Nodosilinea sp. FACHB-141: one gene and its partner. The main gene of each other region encodes a partner of the protein of the gene in region 2 in a complex. Links are inferred from orthologs where the notes say so. Each region holds a gene or a part of one and is shown on either strand. Other genes may lie near its edges. The genes, in order: H6F59_RS20940 and H6F59_RS13775.

Region 1 (7,757 bases), on a different replicon or contig from region 2:
AGCAGGTTTGCCAGATGGCGACCGACTGGGAGATTTACCAGCGCAAAGACCTACCCCCAGCAGTGTGGAAGTTTCTCAAGCACGAGAAATTCTTCGGCATGATGATTCCCCAAGAGTTTGGTGGCCTGGGTTTCTCGAATTTGGCCTACAGCGCTGTGATGGTGAAGCTGGCCTCGCGTTCCTTTACCCACGTGGCTACGGTGGGGGTGACCAACTCTCTCGGCCCGGCCAAGCTGCTGCTGCGCTACGGCACCCCTGAGCAAAAGGCCCGCTACCTGCCGCGTCTGGCCATTGGTGAAGAAATTCCCTGCTTTGCCCTGACTGAGCCGCTGGCTGGGTCTGACGCTGCCAGCCTCACCTCTCGCGGCGAAGTATTTAAAGGAGACGACGGCCAGCTGTATCTGCGGCTGAACTGGAAGAAGCGATATATCACCCTAGGAGCGATCGCAACTCTAATCGGCCTCGCCTTTCGCCTCTACGACCCCGACAACCTGCTGGGGCTGGGGCATGATGTGGGCATCACTTGCGTCCTGGTGCCGAGGGAAACCCCTGGCGTCGTCATCGACCATCGCCACGACCCCATGGGCGTACCCTTCTTTAACTCTCCCGTTGAGGGCCACGACGTGGTGCTGCCCATCGATCAGATTATCGGCGGCGTGTCCCAGGCGGGCCAAGGCTGGAAGATGCTGATGCAGACCCTAGCGGCGGGGCGGGGTGTTAGCTTCCCTGCTACCTGCACGGGGGTAGCCAAGCTGGTGTCGCGGGTGGCTAGTGCCCACAGTGTAGTGCGCCAGCAGTTTGGCCTGCCCATCGGTCGCTTTGAAGGGGTCGAAGAACCTCTCGCCCGCATTGCTGGGTTGACCTATGCAGTCGATGCTGCTCGCCTCTATACCTGTGGCGCGGTGGATAGTGGGGCGCAGCCGGCGGTGGTGAGCGCGATCGCCAAGTACCAAACCACCGAGCTGGCCCGTGCCATCGTCAACGACGGCATGGACATCCTCGGCGGCTCCGGCATCTGCCGAGGGCCGCGCAACCTGCTGGCCAATGTTTACACCGCTATCCCCATCGCCGTCACCGTCGAGGGGGCCAACATTCTTACCCGCACCCTGATGATCTTCGGCCAGGGCGTCATCCGCTGCCACCCCTACCTCTACGCCGAGATTCAAGCCCTGTATGACGCGGACTGGGTCGCCTTTGACCGACTGCTGTGGGGTCACGTTGGCGCATTTATTCGCAACGTCGGTCGCTCCATCGGGCTGGGTCTCACCCAGGGGCGACTGGCCCAAGCCCCTGTCAGCGGCCCTACCGCCCCCTACTACCGCAAACTCTCCTGGGCCTCAGCCACCTTTGCCGTGCTCACAGATATCGCGCTAATCCGCTACGGCGGCAGCCTCAAGCGCCATGAAAACCTCACCGGCCGCTACGCCGATGCCCTCTCCTGGTTATATCTGACTAGCGCTGTGCTGCGCCGGTTTGAGGCCGAGGGGAGACCCGACGCCGACTTGGCAACGGTGCAGTGGGCAGCTCAGTATGGTCTAGTTCAAATTCAAACCGCCTTTGAGGGCATCGTTGGCAACCTGTCTCTCCCCGTAGTTGGGCCGCTGTTGAAACCGTTGATGGGGCTGGGCCTGCGGCTAAATCCCCTAGCGACTTTGCCCACCGATGCCTTGGGTCACCAGGTCGCCAAGGATCTACAAAAGACTGGGGAAATGCGCGATCGCCTCACCGCTGGCATCTACCTGCCCGCCGACCCTACCGATGCCCTGGGCCGCCTGGAGCAAGCCCATGCCCTCAGTCAGCAGGCCGACGCTATTCACCATCGCCTCAAAGACGCCGTCCGCAACGGGCAGCTATCCATCGATAGCCCCAATCAAACCGAATCCCTGGAGACCCTAGCCCATCGGGCGGGTCTGCTCACCCAGCTCGAATGGGATCTGCTGATGGCAGCGGCCGAGGCCCGCAAAGATGCTATCCAGGTCGATGCCTTCACCTTTGAGGAATACGAGGCCGGCAGCACATTAGATCGGGCTAACGCCCCTCAGCCGTTGCTATCTGATCGAGGATGAGATATCCCACGTCGAGACTCATAAAATTTAAGTTGGGACTCTTTTAGAATCAAGAGAGTCTCACCATAAGATCAAGAGTCGGCTGGTGTCTTAGCGCCCATCAGCCGACTCTTATCTATAGCCCCGACAAGCGCACCTTGTAGGGAATTTCTTCGACTGGCACATCTTCAACGTCCCAGTCGTCGTAGCGCAGCTGAAGCCGCTTTTCTCCGGCGTATCCCACTAGCTTGCCCCCGTAGTGTTTGGCCTCGGTGCCCAAGCTTTGGATGCGCACCATACCGTTGAAAACCGTCGCTCGGGCCAGATAAATCACCAAGTCATCCCGAGAAGGGCGATTCACCGTCGTACTGGCGGTCAAGTGGCCCAGGCCGCGCTCATCCATTTCTTGCCCCAGGGCCAGCGCCGTGTTGCGAATGCCGCGAATCGCCACGATCGCCGCCGCCACCGCCATGGTGATATCAACCCCTTCATCGGTCAAAATTTCTTGGGTAGATAGAAACTGAAAATTGCGTTCGCCCAAATCATTGCGAATGCGGCGGTGAATCAAATTCTCTGACTGATAGTTGGTCAGGGCACCCACGATCGCACCACAGGCCGCCCGAGGTTCCCGCCAGGGAGACTCACGGGTTTTGCCATAGACCTGCTTGCCATCTTCTTGAATGCGCCCCACGTGGGTTTTGAGATCGATCGCCACCAGCGAAATCGACTGCGGGTTGCCCTCATAAACCCGCCGCTTGAGCTTCTCATCCAGCTCGTGGGCAACCGTTACATGGGCTAGAGTGGCCCCATTGTCAGTGCCGCCCCCGGCGGGGAAAAACGCCTCCAGCTTGAGTTCGCCAATCTCCGACAGGGTCGCAAACCGGGAAGCCACCACATCGCGGTAACGCTTCGTCGCTTCACCCTGGTGAATGCGATCGCCGCAGTTGGTATAGGCCAGCGTCGTCACCGCGCTGGGTAAATTCATGTCGGCTCCGCAGGCCTGAATATCTGTCGGGCTAGCCCCGGCAAATTGCAGCTCGTCGCGCAACAGTTGCAGCCCCTTGATCAGCGCGTAGCGATCGCTGACGATCTCGTTTAGATAGTTGTGGTAGGCATTGCGCTCCATGCCGAAGCTGGCGGAAAGCTGCCAAAATCGCTCAATTCGCGCCTGGCTTGGGGCAGCGTCAAAGGGCAAAGTCATGGAAAGTAGACCCTTTTGGATGAGATAGCTGATTTAGACTCATGCCATAGTAAGCGGTCTAGCTCAAAAATCATCCTCTGAGTGACCCTAAACCGAGGTGAGATTTCTTTACGTCTCAATTGTCTTATTCTAAGTCCATGAAATATTTAAATGAGACTGGTTAAGGGATGCATGAGTCTCATTGTGAGACTTCGGCCTCTGAGTTGTTTGGAATGCGATCGCACCTTTCTACTCCAGCACTTTGTAATTTGGGCACCTTGCATACCCTTGAACAGTCGAGACAACTGTGCTGCATTATTTAATTCTTAATCCCTAACTCTTGCCCATCAAAAATTTTCGTTAATCAAAAGTTTCGGTAATTAACAACAGCGTACGCAAAGCCGATATCGTCCTATATTTTCAGTATTTTGTTGTCATAAATACATTACTAAGCCCTTACCGAGATAAAAGCATGCTTAAACCCTCTATGATTCCTGCCCTGGCCGCCAGTGCGCTGTTGATTACTTTGGTGGCCTGTCAGCCTACGGCCACCACCCCAGACACCAGTGGAGACACCACCACTGAAACTCCCGTCGCGGAGGCACCAGACAGTGATGCCGTTGTTGGCGATCGCGCCGACTACATCGAAGTGCCCTTGCCTGGGGGAGCCGTCGGGGAAGACCCCACCGAAATTGCCCTTGCCGCCTTTGGCAGCACCGAACCGGGGGAAGGCAACTTTGAAGAAGAGGTTGAACTGGTAGACCAAACCGACGACCAATCCCTAGTGATTCTCACTCAAACTGGCCTCGCTGACGACTCCGTCAACGGCACGCGCTATCGCCTGGAGTTTGTGCCCGAGGGCGACCAGTGGCGGCTCGACTGGGCTGGTAGCCAGGTGCGTTGCCAACTTGACCGGGGCTCTCAAGAGTGGTCCACCGATTTGTGCAAATAAGCCAGCCCTAATGCTGTCAACCCCTTCCTTGCGCTTACCTCCTGACCCAGTTAACCGGTCTGGGTCGGTAAGCCTGGCTAATATCCGTTCAGCAAGAGCACCATGTGTCTGTAAGCGGTCTACGCTTTAGAAGCTATGAAATTATCTGGATCTTCGGCCTGTCCGTTGCTCTCAAAACCGCCTGCTTCTACATGGCGCAAAATGGATTGCACGATCGGCAGCGCAATGCTAACCCCAAAAAGAGCATTAAAACCAGCGATCACAGCGGGCGCTGATAAAACGACCGCAATTTCTGGAAAAAGCGCGATTACAGTAATCAAAATTAGAAAGAAAATCGGGGTAGCAATACCCGCACTGACAGCCGCTGCCACGATTTTGTCTCGAAATTCCTCTGCTGTAATGTCTCCACGGTGGAGATCTAGCGTGTAGGCCACGGCTGTGACTACAGCCTGAGTTAGCACAGCAGTGCCGGTCGCGGCTAACCCCAGTTTGCCAATGGTCAACGAATTTTTGAGCACCGAGTCGACAGCGTTATAGAGCCGAATGTAGACCTGCTCTTGCCCCGTCATCATGTCGGCACCGCGTCGCAGGTTATTCGTACCAACTTCCCAAACGATGTTCTCAGCGCCGTTGCTGCCACCTCGGGCATGGGGTCGAATGTGGCTGCCGTGCTTGTCGGAGAGAAACACCCGAATATCGCGCTCGCTCGCCCCCAATTTAGAGGTGCCCGGAATTTTGTTAAACAGCGCCATAACATCGGCTTCAGACCGAGGCGTATCGCCAAGTCGTACTCCCGCTGTTTGCACTCGCCGCGCCAGCTTGGGCATTTCTGCGGCTAGCTCCTGAGCGGTGCGCGGCAGATCCTGCAATGCTTGAGCGATCGCAGCGCCGGAGGTTGCCGCACCCGCCAGGGTAGTTTGCACAGAGCTGACAGCAATTTTGGCTTCCGAAGCCGCAGTCTCAATGTGAGTGCCAAGCTGATGTGCGGCCTCAGCCGCTGTGTCAGAGAGCGCTTTGGCAGGGTTGAAAAAATTCATTAGGATTTAGCACTATCTCTCATCAAACGTAAGCGTACCCTTCACGTCCTAGGAGAATCTGCAATTGGCAGCGCTTCATAGAGCCTCGACCGTGAGGTCAAGAATTTGTTTGGGTGCTCCACCAAATCGGCAGGCGGCGGATGCACCGCCGGCAATTGGGCTGAAGTCGGCATAGCCATCATCGTTAACGAAGATTATTCTCCGTTAAGACTGTTGAAGACTGTTGAAGAAGGCAATCCCCAAGGCTCGATTGGCTTGAGGATTGATGAGATTAGCCCTTCGGATACCGTTCTATGACCTCCATTCAGCGCATTGGCATTCTCACCAGCGGCGGCGACTGCCCCGGCCTCAACGCCGTCATTCGAGCAGTGGTTAAATGCGCTAATCGGCGCGGGTGGGATGTCATTGGCATACCCTACAGCACCGATGGCTTTATGCAGGTGGCCGACGGGCAGTACGAGCCTGAAAACTTACTGCTCACCGACCACGGCTACGATATCCCCGGCATTTTGCAAGGGCTTGACGTGCTGCAATTTCTTAGCGGCACCATCCTGGGCTCGCTCAGCAAAAGCCGCTTTGACGGGCCTGACCAGGTCAGCAAAATTTTGGCGGGCTACGAAAAACTCAACCTTGACGCCCTGATTGCCATCGGCGGCGACGGCAGCCTTGACATCATCTATGACCTAGCTCAGCGCGGCGGCTGGAACCTGATTGGCATTCCTAAAACCATCGACAACGACGTACCGTTCACCGAAAAATCCATCGGTTTCAACACGGCGGTGCAGACGGTGAACAGCGCCCTCTACGATCTCACCTTTACCGCCGCTAGCCACGATCGCGTCATGGTAGTCGAGGTTATGGGTCGAGATGCGGGGCATTTGGCGCTTCACGGCGGCATTGCGGGCGGGGCCGACGTCATTCTCATTCCTGAACTGGTGCCTGACTTGAGCCCCCTGGTGGTCACTCAGATCTGTCAGCACATCGCTGATCTGCGCCAGCGGGGCCGCAAGTTTGCTCTGGTGGTGGTGGCCGAGGGCGTTCACGGCGAAGACGGCAAACCCAAACACCTGATTGGTGAATCTTTGGCGACTGCGATCGCCGATCGCAGCCGCACCCTTTGCCAAACCGGCGATACCGCCTATTGCGACATGGACCGAGTCGAAACCCGCGCCATGGTGCTGGGCCACATTCAGCGCAGCGGTATCCCCACCGCCAGCGATCGCCTGCTGGCCTCGGCCTTTGGTCGCAAAGCCGTCGATCTGATCGCTGAAGGCCGCTACAACCGCCTGGTGGTTTGGGAAGCGGGCCGCGTCCGCTCCAAAGACCTGAGCGACGTGATTGCCACCGTGCGCGAGTGCCATCTGCGCGGCACTTGCCCCAGCCCCGTAGAAACAGACAGCACTATGGTAAAAGTGGCCAGGTCGCTGGGCATCTACGTGGGCGATCCCGATACGCTGCCTGACCCGAAAGCGGTGATGACAGAGATTCACGAGGTCTCTGCAATGGCCTAATCGACCCACCCGTAGGGGCAAATGCCATTTGCCCAGCCCTAACCCTGATTGGCTACAGCCACAAATGCTGCATAGGGGCGCGAGCCTTGCGCCCCTATGGTTGCCGCTAGCCAGTCGATCAGTAAACCAAGGTTGGATACTCCGTCACGTCAAACTCAAAGCAGTGCCGCCCCTCAGGGTGCTGCCATCGCCCTGCATCGGGGTTTGACTCCTGAGGGCTGAGGCGGTGGGTGCTGCTGTCGGTATCGAAGGTGGCACAGAGGTTAAAGTCGCGATCGCCCAGCCGCTCATATTCGTAGGGCTGGTTGGTCAGCGGGTCGTTGCGCAGTTCGATCGCATCTAGGGTGGCGGGCAGCTCAAAGCTGTCGTCATCGGCCAGATATTGCTCGTGGAGGCGTTGGGCGATCGATGCCACATCCTGCAACCGCTGGCGATCGGCGGCGATTTCACGCTGCCGTCCTGGTGTACCCAGCACCCAGAAGCCTGCAACGATCGCCAGCCCTACTGCCGCCGTGGCTACCGCTGCAAATGCCCGATCAAAAGTCCGATTATCAAACGTCTTATTCATGGGCCAAATTTAGAACCTTAGGGGCAGGCTTGCGCCGAATCCAGTCGAAGTAGTACCACAGCACCCCGCCGTCGAGCACCAGCACTACCAGCACCTTGAGCAAAAAGCGCGGCGTCAGCTCGCCTCGCAAAAACGAGGTCAAAAAGGCAATCACTGCGCCAATGGCAATGATGGTAGCGATCAGCAAGGTTAGATAGGTGAGCACCTTGCGCACCTCCGAGAAATGCTTTTCGCGGTGGGCCGCCAGGTCGCGGTTGATCTGCCGCATCAGCCCCAGGTACACCGGGTAGGCCACCAGCAGCCGGGCTAGGGCAAAGGCTACCTGCCAGGATGGGTCGCCGTAGTAGTTGTTTAAACTGTCGGGAATCAGGTGGTTGATGAAGATGAAGGCCATCTCACCGAGCGCTTGAATCCAAATGCCCAGGGTGACAAAGGCCAATAAGTAAAAGAAGGCATCGCGCGCT
Region 2 (10,502 bases):
ACACACAGCAGCCCAATCGTGCCCAGCAGGATCGCCTGTAGCCAAGAGGGCAGCGATCGCAACCCATTAAAGTCAAATAGCCCCGCCTCGCCCCGCCGATTGACTAGGGCCAAATAGGTCAAAGCCAGCCCCACCTCAAAACCAATCAGGGCAATCGCTGCCTGTTTCAAAAACTTTGGTGTGGGCATCGCAAATATCACTAAATCGCTAGGCTCAGCTTGCCTTTTGCACAGCGACAACAGCCATCGGATTTAGTCGGGTCTAGTCGGCAATACCCGTCGGCATGGGCAAATTGACCGCGATTAGTGGCCCTACAGCCAGTGAACCTGAGGTGAAGACAGCCAAAAAAAGCCAAAAGTTGAACCTATTAGGCATTTTTTCGTTTTTAAGCCTTTCTGTGTTCCTTGTTTTGCTACACGCGCCCTAGCCAAGCCGATCGCGATCGCACATCAGCAAATAACTCCTGAATTAAGAACAGAATTTTTCAGAAGTTTTTCCCCTCGCGCAACCAGGACATTTGTTCCATGCTGTTGGGGTGTTCTCTGCTGTTGAGCGAATCCTTCAGTCTGGTTTTTGAAGCAATTCAAACCTAGTCTGAGGTTCTCCTGGTTGCCCGTTTACCCATTAGGTGTGTAGCCATGACTGTATCTACCCTCACCCCACCCAGCGTACAGTGTCCCGAATGCGGCGTTCACAGCATTGTGGAATACAAGCCCACGGTGTACCACTGTCTCAAATGCGACTTTGAAAAAGACCTGAGCCTCTCCCCAGAACCTAAAAGCGACGGCCTAGGTTCAGTTATTTTAGGCATGCTCGGCTTTGGCGTAGGGCTGCTCATCCTGCTGTAGCGCTGACCAATGGCTTGATAGTGCAAATGCACCACAGTATTATGGGGGGGCCGCCCATTAGGCTCCCCCTATGGCCATTGTTTCTTCTCACACCGCCGACGATTCAGCTAAGCCCAAGCGAGCCCAGTCTAAACCGTCAGCACAGCCCTCCGAAGCGGTTGAATTGCAGCCGCTACTCTCCCTCGTCAAAGGTGGGGAGATGCAGCCAGAAGATTTAGGGGATGAAGTTACCGAGGCGGCACCATCCACGGCCCCAGAAGACACCCTGCGGCCCCAGCGATTGCAAGACTACATTGGCCAATCTTCCCTAAAGGAAGTGCTGGGCATTGCCATTCAGGCGGCTCAGTCGCGGCAAGAGCCGCTTGACCATCTGCTGTTGTATGGGCCGCCAGGGCTGGGCAAAACCACCATGGCGCTAATTTTGGCCCAGGAGATGGGGGTGACCTGCAAAATCACCACGGCCCCTGCCCTAGAGCGCCCCCGCGACATTGCTGGCCTGCTAGTCAATCTCAAGCCGGGGGATGTGCTGTTTATTGACGAAATCCACCGGCTGCCCCGGGTGACCGAAGAAATTCTCTACCCAGCCATGGAAGACTCACGGCTGGATATCACCATTGGCAAAGGGCAGTCGGCCCGCACTCGCAGCATTCCGCTGTGCCCGTTTACGTTGGTAGGGGCAACGACCAGGGTAGGAGCGCTGAGTTCTCCGCTGCGCGATCGCTTCGGTCTCATCCAGCGGCTGCGCTTCTACGAGATCGATGAGCTTCAGCCCATCGTGTTGCGCACCGCCGACGTCCTCAAAACCCCCATTGAACCCGCCGGAGCTGAAGAAATTGCCCGCCGCGCCCGGGGCACCCCTCGCATTGCCAACCGCCTGCTGCGACGAGTGCGCGACTATGCTGAGGTTAAGAGGGCAGGCCCCATTACCGCCGCCCTAGCTGCCGAAGCGCTAGAACTATTCAACGTTGACCCCTGCGGCCTCGACTGGACCGATCGCCGCCTGCTGTCAGTGATGATCGAAAACTTTGGCGGTGGTCCCGTTGGTCTCGATACCATGGCCGCCTCCACGGGCGAAGACCCCCAAACCATTGAGGAAGTCTACGAACCTTACCTGCTGCAAATTGGCTATCTACAGCGCACTCCCCGGGGCCGAGTGGTCACCCCTGCCGCCCGCCGCCATCTGGGCTATGACGAAGCGCTACCGGGCGATGGCAGCCAGATGACACTGTTGTAAGCCGAGGGATGGGGACAAAGGCACAGGGTTCTAAATCGTTTCTTACCCCGTCAACCTTGTACCCAATCCCAGCGCCTAAGCTGGCTGGCTATCCAAAGCAACCGTCCCCGCTACGTCTCCCGGCATGTCGATGATTGCTTGCATCAGGTTGGTTTGGTTGAGATTGGCTCCAGTCAGGTCGGTCCCCAGCAGGTTTGCTCCCAGCAGGTTCGCTCCGCTGAGGTCAGCGTTGGCGAGACAAGCGCCCCACAGATCGGCGTGCATAAGGTTAGCCCCAGCTAAATTGGCCCCACTGAGGTCTATGCCAGTCAGCCTTGCCCCGCTGAGGTCAGCTCCCCACAGGGATGCGCCTGGGGCCAGGTGGTGCAGCGTTTCAGGCACCTGAAACCCTCGTGGGAAATGGGTGCTGTCAGAGTAGAGGGCACCGTCTAAGTTGGCGTGGGCTAGCTGACACCCTCGCAGGTTGGCCCCAATTAGATTGGCACGGCCCAGGTCGCTATGGCGCAGGTCGGCTCCACGCAGGTCGGCCAACATCAGCGTGGCCTGACGCAGGTCAGCGTAGCGCAGATCGCTATCGCCAATCAGAGCACTGAGCAGGTTGCTGCGTCTTAGCACCGCCCCAAACAATTGACTGTTCACCAGCAGTGCCCCGCTGAGATCGGCAGCAGTTAAGTCGGTGCCGCCCAGATCGCGCTCTCGCAAATCTTTAGTCGCGAGGGCCGCCCCTGGTGCCAGGCTCCACATGCGGGCCTGCCCAGGGTTAAATCCTTCGGGAAACTGAGTTTGGGCATTGTAGAGGGCTCCTTCCAAACGCGCATCATCGAGGTTGGCCCCGGTCAGCACGGCCTCGCGCAGATCGGCCCAGCGCAGGTCGGCCCCCACCAGTTTGGCGTTGCAGAACTGGGTCTGTTTGAGGTTAGCCCGACGAAAATTAGCTTGGGTAAGGTTTGCCCCACTAAAGTCGGCCCCCCAAAAATCAACCCTGGCTAAACTCCAGTGGTTGAGGTCGGCTCCGGCCAGATTGATGCCGGTAAAGTCTCGCTCCCCTTCTACAAAGGCCGTCCAAAGATTTTCTAGCGTTTTGAGATTCATGCCTGCATACCGCTCAACATTGCCTGGGAACATCGTTAGTGATCAACCGACTTTTGCCTACTGGGCTGGCACCCCTAGCTTGTGGCCAAACGCCCTAGCCAGGGAACGGCCTGCTGCGGCCGTTCGGGCTGATGAACCCAAACCACATAGCCGTTGTCATCTCGGGTAGCGAGGGCGCGTTTGCCTTGCTGCTGAAGCTGTTGCACCAGCATTCGAGCTTTGTCTAGATCGGGGCGGTTGCGGTAGTAGCGGTAGTACTCACCCTCAACGGCAAGGGCCAAACTGCGGCCTTGATCAGCACCTTGAATGTGGTAAAGCGCATGCTCATTCATAGGGCTAGACGTTAGCTCCACTTTGGCCTGGGCATCTGGGGCAGCGGGCAGCAGGCTAGCCCAATCAAGAGCTGTGGTCGTCTTGGTGGTAGTTGCAGTTAGCGCTGCATCGTGGCTGGCTGCGGCCAATTCAATAGAATGCGATTGGTTTATGGTGTCAGCGGTAGGCAGGCGATCGCTCTCAAAGTCCTCCTGCTGGTCGTCTGCTAGCAGCACCTGATCAAGCAAGCCCTGATGCCGTTGCACTCGGCCCTGCCGAACGCGCATGGCCTCAGCAGTACCGATACCGATCGCAACGCTCGACAGGATTGCAAAGCCAATGTAGCGAATCGAAAATTCCTTGTGCTGGTTGGTGATTAGAGCTGAGTCGACCCAGTAGCTTAGTGGTTGGGGCAGCTGCTCCGAAACTCGGACTGCGCGATCGGAAGCCATTGGCCAGGTCAGTGCCGCAAACCCAGCACTAGAGGCTAGCAGCGCTGGCAAGACAATACGACGAAAGGGAGAGTTATCCATAGCAGAGAACACACTGAGGTGAATAAATCACCCTCCAGAAGATCCCCTTCAGAATACGCAATAGACCAGCAAGGAACTGCGAATTCACCGATGGTACTCTGTGATACTTTGATGAATCCTTAGAGCTATATCCGTAGAAATACGGACACATCGGCCATCTAATAGAAAAGCTGGGATCCTTTACAAGGAAAGGTTTGACCTCTATCAGAACTTGATGCGATCGCTCCTGATTAGTGTTTGTGCCTTTGAGTATTGGAACACCAATACCCAGCAACCCAGCTCGAACTATGCGGTGGAACATCTTTATCAGTCTGCTCGTACTTTTAACCGCTGTGACCCCCACCGCGTGGCGCGTAGCGAACGAACAACTCAGTCGTCGTCAAGCTTTAGAAGCCGCAGGGGATGGCGCCACAGAGATCGTATCTACGGCCCAAGCTATGGCCACTCCGGGCGATCGCCGCTGTCAGCATTGCGATCTAGCCGATGCCGATCTCAGCAGTCAAGACCTCAGCCGCAAAAATTTTCGAGAGGCTGACATGTCCAGGGCCGACCTAACTGGCACCCAGTTAATTAACGCCGTTTTGCATAAAGCGAATCTTACCCAGGCCACACTCCATCAGGCCAACCTTCAAGGGGCAGACCTTTCTGAAACTAATCTGTTGCAAGCCGACCTCAGCCAGGCTCAAATGCTCCATGCCAGTCTTGTCAAAGCTAACCTTACCAGCGCATCTCTCACCCAAGCCGAGTTGCGCGACGCCGCCCTATGCTCAGCCCAAATGCACCAGGCTGATCTTTCAGAAGCCAGCCTCTACGGGGCGATCTTGCGCCAGGCCGATCTCTCAAACGCAGATCTGCGCGGAGCAGACCTACGCTACGCCGACCTCTACGAAGCCGACTTAACCAACGCTAATCTCACCGGGGCGCGCCTAGAGTTTGCCACCATGCCCGATGGCAGCACCTACAATCAAGGCTACGTGCAACCCATCAACCCCTCCCAGGGCTGCGACCAGAGCCATTCTGAGAGCGTCGCTGAGCAATCAGAACCCTAAAGCCGTCCCCTATTTAGACAGATAGTATTGGCTTAAACACCGTCGCAAAGCATTCTCTTCCCGGCTCTCAAAAGCGAAAGCCGCTAACAAACGGAACAAAATATAGTGCCGTTCTCATAACCACCTAGGGCTTGCATTGCTCAGACACGCTGGACAGCCGAAGGCCGCTTCACGGCCAGATCTAATCCAGCCAGTTCCTACACGTTAGCCAGCCTTTTCTCCAACGTCATAGTAAGCCTGAGAGAAATTTGCGAGCCTGGCTTGGCCTATTGTCAAAAGCTTTACGTTGCCACCACTGCTGCTGACCACCAGTACGTTCGTAGTCAACCCCCAAAGGCATAGGCAGAACAGGCCAAACTAGCCCTTTAGCCTGTTCTGCCTATGCCTTTGTCTTGGGTTGCGTTCCTGGCAGTCTGGTTTTGCCAAGATGGCTTCGGAAAATATGAGCTAAGGTCACTGAAAGTTGACGATACGGGCAAAGCTTTCGGGCTCTAGGCTGGCACCACCAACTAAGGCACCATCAATCTCGGGCTGAGCCATCAGCTCATCGACGTTGCTAGGTTTGACCGAACCACCGTACTGAATAGTGACATCGGGGTTTTTCAGCAGCTTGCGAATGCCGCCAATTACCTGGTTAGCATCGGCAGCTTCGCAGGTGTCTCCAGTGCCGATCGCCCAGATCGGTTCGTAGGCAATGACCAAATTGTTCTGATCGACATCCACCAGACCCTTCTCAATTTGGGTGGCAATCAACGATTCGGTTTCGCCAGCATCGCGCTGACTCTTGGTTTCGCCTACACACAAAATTGGGGTTAGGCCAGACTTTTGAGCCGCTTTCAGGCGCAGGTTAACCGTTTCATCAGTGTCGCCGAAGTACTGGCGGCGCTCACTGTGACCCACAATTACATAGCGCACCCCAAGCTCTCGCAGCATGTCCCCCGAGATTTCGCCAGTAAAAGCTCCCTCTGGCAGCCAGTGAATATTCTGGGCACCCACCCTGATTCTGGCTCCGTGCAGGCTTTTGGACAGGGCTCCCAGCGCAGTAAAGGGTGCACACAGAACTATTTCACGCCCGTCGGGGGTGTCGGCGAGTTGTCCAAGAAAATGGCGCAGAAAGTCCAGGGTTTCGCCCTGGGTCTTGTACATTTTCCAGTTGCCAGCGATAACGATTTTGCGCACAGTGTTTTGAGGTTAAAGGCTAGATATACAAAATTGCATCCCTGCATCGTACTAAGAAAAGAACCCCCGAATCAATTGTTGCCGCGCACAACGTTTGATTCGGGGGTGAGGGGAATGAGGAAGTTGAGGAAATGGAGAAGATGGGAAGTAGTGAGAGGACTTTGCGATCGCCTCACCCCCTCATCTCCCTTACCTTCCTCACCTTTTCACTGCTCTAGCGCAGGGCCGCTGCCTCGCGGGCTGCTGCCGCCTCGTCAGGGTGAATGTTGAGGCGGGTCAGATTAATCCGACCGCGGCCATCAATTTCACGCACCTTGATGATCACTTCGTCACCGACGTTGACTTCGTCTTCGACCTTGGCCACTCGATAGTCGGCCAGTTGCGAAATGTGAACCATGCCCTCCTGTCCGGGCATAAATTCTACAAAGGCCCCAATGGGGATGACGCGGGTCACTTTGCCCACAAACACATCACCAGCGGCAGGCTTAAAGACGATCGATTCGATTAAGGCTTTAGCCTGGAGGGCTTTTTCGCCTTCGATTGCCGAAACAGTGACGGTGCCATCGTCGTTGATGTCGACCTTAGCGCCGGTTTGCTCGGTGATCGCCTTGATCTTCTTACCGCCGGGGCCAATCACCATGCCGATCATCTCAGGATCGATCTTGAAGCTGATCAGACGCGGAGCGTAGGGCGATAGCTCTGCTCTTGGGGTATCAATGGTAGCCAGCATTTTTTCAAGGATATGCAGGCGGGCGGGCTTGGCCTGGTTGATGGCGTCAGCAATCACCGATAGGGGCAGACCGGTGATTTTCATGTCCATTTGCAGGGCGGTGATACCCGTGTCGGTACCGGCGACTTTGAAGTCCATATCGCCCAAAAAGTCTTCGATACCTTGAATATCGGTGAGAATGCGCACCTCGTCGCCTTCTTTGATCAAGCCCATAGCCGCTCCACTGACGGGCTTAGTGATGGGCACGCCGGCATCCATCAGCGACAGGGTAGAACCACACACTGACCCCATGGAGGTGGAGCCGTTGGAGGACAACACCTCCGATACCACCCGAATCACGTAGGGGAAGTCTTCCTTGGAAGGTAACACTGGCACCAGGGCACGCTCGGCGAGAGCACCGTGGCCAATTTCGCGACGACCAGGCGATCGCATGGGTCGAGTCTCACCTACCGAGTAGGGGGGGAAGTTGTAGTGGTGCAGATAGCGCTTCTCTTCGTCGGGGTGAAGGTCGTCCATCATTTGGGCATCGCCAGGAGTCCCCAGAGTGGCAACCGACATCACCTGGGTGAGGCCCCGCTGAAATAGCCCAGTGCCGTGCACTCGCTTGGGCAACAGTCCCACTCGGCAGGAGATTGGACGCACCTCATCGAGCTGGCGACCATCGACCCGCACCTTCTCACTAACGATCTGCTGGCGCATCAGCTTTTTGGTCACCGACTTATAGGTATTGCTCAGGGCTTTACCATTCTCGGCCACCGCCACCTTGATCGGGTTTCCTTCCTCCAAGGCGTCAATGGCGGCGACTAGCTCATCTTTAATGGCGTCGAGCTTTTCGTCGCGCTCGGGCTTGGTGAGGCTAAACTGCTTCAGCACGTCCTTAATGGCAGCGGCAGTTTTTTCTTCAATGAAGGTCCCCAGGGTGGGGTCGGTCTCAGGCTCTTGCTCGGTAACGATCTCAATGCCTAGCTCTTTGATCAGTTCTAGCTGGGCCTTGATCAGATCTTGTACAACTTCATAGCCAAAGTCGATGGCCTCAATCACGTCAGCCTCGGGAAGCTGGTTGGCACCAGCCTCGACCATGATCACACCGTCAGGGGAGCCCGCCACCACTAGGTCGAGATCGCCGGTTTCAACTTCTTTGTAGGTAGGGTTGATGACAAAGTCGTCGCCCACTAGACCTACCCGCACTGCCGCCATGGGGCCGTAGAAGGGAATTTTGGCTAGCAGTACCGCAATCGATGCGCCCGTGGCCGCCAGTACATCTGGGGGTACCTGCTCATCCATGGCCAAGGTAGTGGCGACAATTTGAATGTCGTCGCGCAGCCACTGGGGAAACAGAGGTCGCATGGGGCGATCGATCAGGCGACAGATTAAAGTAGCCCGCTCAGGGGGACGGCCCTCCCGCCGCAAAAATCCACCGGGGATGCGCCCAGCAGCATAAAGCCGCTCTTCGTAATCAACCAGCAGAGGCAAAAAATCGATGCCTTGACGTCCTGCTGAGCGGGTTGCGGTCACCAGAACCGCGGTCTCACCCGACTGTACCAACACCGCACCCCCCGCTTGGGGAGCCAGTAACCCACCCCTCAGGTGAATATCGCGACCACCGAAGGAGATTGTTTTTTCAAATTCTTGCATGTACGACTACGTCCTTTCTCTCTTACCATTCTTCTTGGTTTCTTTGGCCTGATCCTAGCACCGATGACGACAATGGCTTGTTGCATGGGCCGCCAGAGACAAAATTAGGCAAAAGACTTAAGGTTCTGGGGCCCCTTGGGTACTCTACGGGCGTTGATTAGGATAAAATTTCTGGCCCTAGGAGGCTACGGTCATCGCTGTACTGGTTACTGGAGTAGCAGGATTTGTGGGCTCGTTTGTCGCCCGGCGGCTGTTAGACAGTGGCCAGCAGGTCTACGGCATCGACAACCTCAACGACTACTACGACGTGGGGTTAAAGCGCGATCGCCTCGCCCAGCTCGCACCCCACGATGGCTTCACCTTCGAGCAGCTCGATCTGTTCGATCGCGCGGGAATGCTGGCGCTATTTCGCAACCACCAGTTTCAGTACGTCATTCACCTGGCGGCCCAGGCGGGGGTGCGCTACTCGCTAGAAAACCCCTTTGCCTACTCCGACAGCAACCTGTCGGGGTTTCTCAACCTGCTGGAGGGCTGCCGCATGATAGGGGTTGAGCACTTGGTGTTTGCGTCATCCAGCTCGGTGTATGGGGCCAATCGCAAGGTACCATTTTCGGTGGCCGATCGCGTTGACCACCCGGTGTCACTTTACGCCGCCACCAAAAAGGCCAACGAGTTGATGGCCCACGCCTACAGCAACCTGTATCAAATTCCCACCACAGGCCTGCGATTTTTTACGGTGTATGGCCCTTGGGGGCGGCCCGATATGGCCTACTTCAAGTTCGTGGAAGCAATTTTAGGCGATCGCCCCATCCAGGTGTTCAACCAGGGCCAGATGAAGCGCGACTTTACCTACATTGACGACGTAGTGGAGGGGGTCGTGCGGGTCATGACACACATTCCTGTCTCTAGCACAGACCCCAATAGCGACAGCCAGGCTCCCTACAAGATTTACAACATCGGCAACCACCAGCCAGTGGAGCTACTGCGCTTTATTCAGGTAATCGAATTGGCCCTTGGGAAGAAAGCCCAAACTGTCCTGTGCGGCATGCAGCCTGGAGATGTACCCGCCACTTATGCCGACGTCAGCGATCTCATGGCCGACGTAGGATTTGCCCCCAGTACCCTCATTGAAGTAGGCATCCAGCGGTTTGTGGATTGGTATAAGCAGTACTACAAGGTCCAGTAGCTTACAGGGTCTAATAAGCCAGGGTTTCTAAGGTTTCGCGTAGGTAGCGACGCACCAGCTGATCGAGCGGAGCGGCTTCAGCCTCAGCGGCGGGCAGCTCACCCTTCCAGCTTTTGAAACCGGAGCTGCTGGCGATCGCAGACTTAAGGCTGAACCAAATGCGGGCGTGTTCAGAAAGCTGCAAGGAGTTTACGGAGCGAGTTACGGCCATAGCTGCCTCTAAAAAGTTCGGATAACTGTCGAGATCTCAGGTTTTTCTACCCCTCAGGGCCACTCGCTCAGTCTGCGAGTCAGCAAAAACTCTAGTCACTAGAGGACTACTTACAAGATAGCGTAATCACCCAGTGGCGATTGTGCCAAGGACCACAGTACTCAGTACTAAAAATTAGCAAGATCTATAGTCGGTTCGTTAGAGCCCTAGCGAGAATTGGGGTAGACATCGGCGATCGCAGGCAAGGACTGTGGATAGGCGGCATCGTCTAGGTGGGCCGTGTCGTCGCTAGATTCCTCAACTTCTGGGTGGCGCAAGGGCTTGTAGCCACTCGTAGCATCACTATCTACGAAGGAATCTGCCGCAACGGAGTCTTCGGGGTTTTCAAGGTCAACAGCGCGTGCGATCGCTTCTGAGGAGGCTGACAAATTTGATGCACGGATGTGAGCTGCTAACTCGTCAGTTGCACCTGCTTCAACCGCATGCTCTAAAG

The links.
Region 1: H6F59_RS13775 (region 2) and H6F59_RS20940 share a complex: the UniProt entries of both Bacillus subtilis proteins name them as parts of the possible RNA degradosome complex. The link is inferred for Nodosilinea sp. FACHB-141 from one-to-one orthologs.

Annotation. Positions count from the first base shown.
Region 1 is NZ_JACJPP010000020.1:202,116-209,872, forward strand. What follows is about bases 4,653-7,616. They hold H6F59_RS20940 (ATP-dependent 6-phosphofructokinase), read left to right. Parts: upstream 4,653-5,507; coding sequence 5,508-6,725; downstream 6,726-7,616. Other genes in these bases: H6F59_RS20935 (HNH endonuclease), read right to left, coding at 4,653-5,214; H6F59_RS20945 (hypothetical protein), read right to left, coding at 6,844-7,293; H6F59_RS20950 (DUF5671 domain-containing protein), read right to left, coding at 7,286-7,616. Outside these bases: H6F59_RS20920 (acyl-CoA dehydrogenase), read left to right, coding at 1-2,066; H6F59_RS20925 (hypothetical protein), read right to left, coding at 2,182-3,246; H6F59_RS20930 (hypothetical protein), read left to right, coding at 3,698-4,177; more of H6F59_RS20935, read right to left, coding at 4,297-4,652; more of H6F59_RS20950, read right to left, coding at 7,617-7,757. UniProt on the Bacillus subtilis protein: Catalyzes the phosphorylation of D-fructose 6-phosphate to fructose 1,6-bisphosphate by ATP, the first committing step of glycolysis.
Region 2 is NZ_JACJPP010000012.1:309,048-319,549, reverse strand. What follows is about bases 6,038-9,011. They hold H6F59_RS13775 (polyribonucleotide nucleotidyltransferase), read right to left. Parts: upstream 8,613-9,011; coding sequence 6,462-8,612; downstream 6,038-6,461. Other genes in these bases: H6F59_RS13770 (NAD-dependent epimerase), read left to right, coding at 8,806-9,011; tpiA (triose-phosphate isomerase), read right to left, coding at 6,038-6,247. Also shown: H6F59_RS13810 (hypothetical protein), read right to left, coding at 1-188; H6F59_RS13805 (hypothetical protein), read left to right, coding at 639-848; Holliday junction branch migration DNA helicase RuvB, read left to right, coding at 919-2,082; H6F59_RS13795 (pentapeptide repeat-containing protein), read right to left, coding at 2,158-3,174; H6F59_RS13790 (hypothetical protein), read right to left, coding at 3,249-4,019; H6F59_RS13785 (pentapeptide repeat-containing protein), read left to right, coding at 4,352-5,068; more of tpiA, read right to left, coding at 5,522-6,037; more of H6F59_RS13770, read left to right, coding at 9,012-9,798; H6F59_RS13765 (hypothetical protein), read right to left, coding at 9,809-10,009; H6F59_RS13760 (low-complexity tail membrane protein), read right to left, coding at 10,216-10,502. UniProt on the Bacillus subtilis protein: Involved in mRNA degradation. Catalyzes the phosphorolysis of single-stranded polyribonucleotides processively in the 3'- to 5'-direction. Necessary for competence development in Bacillus subtilis.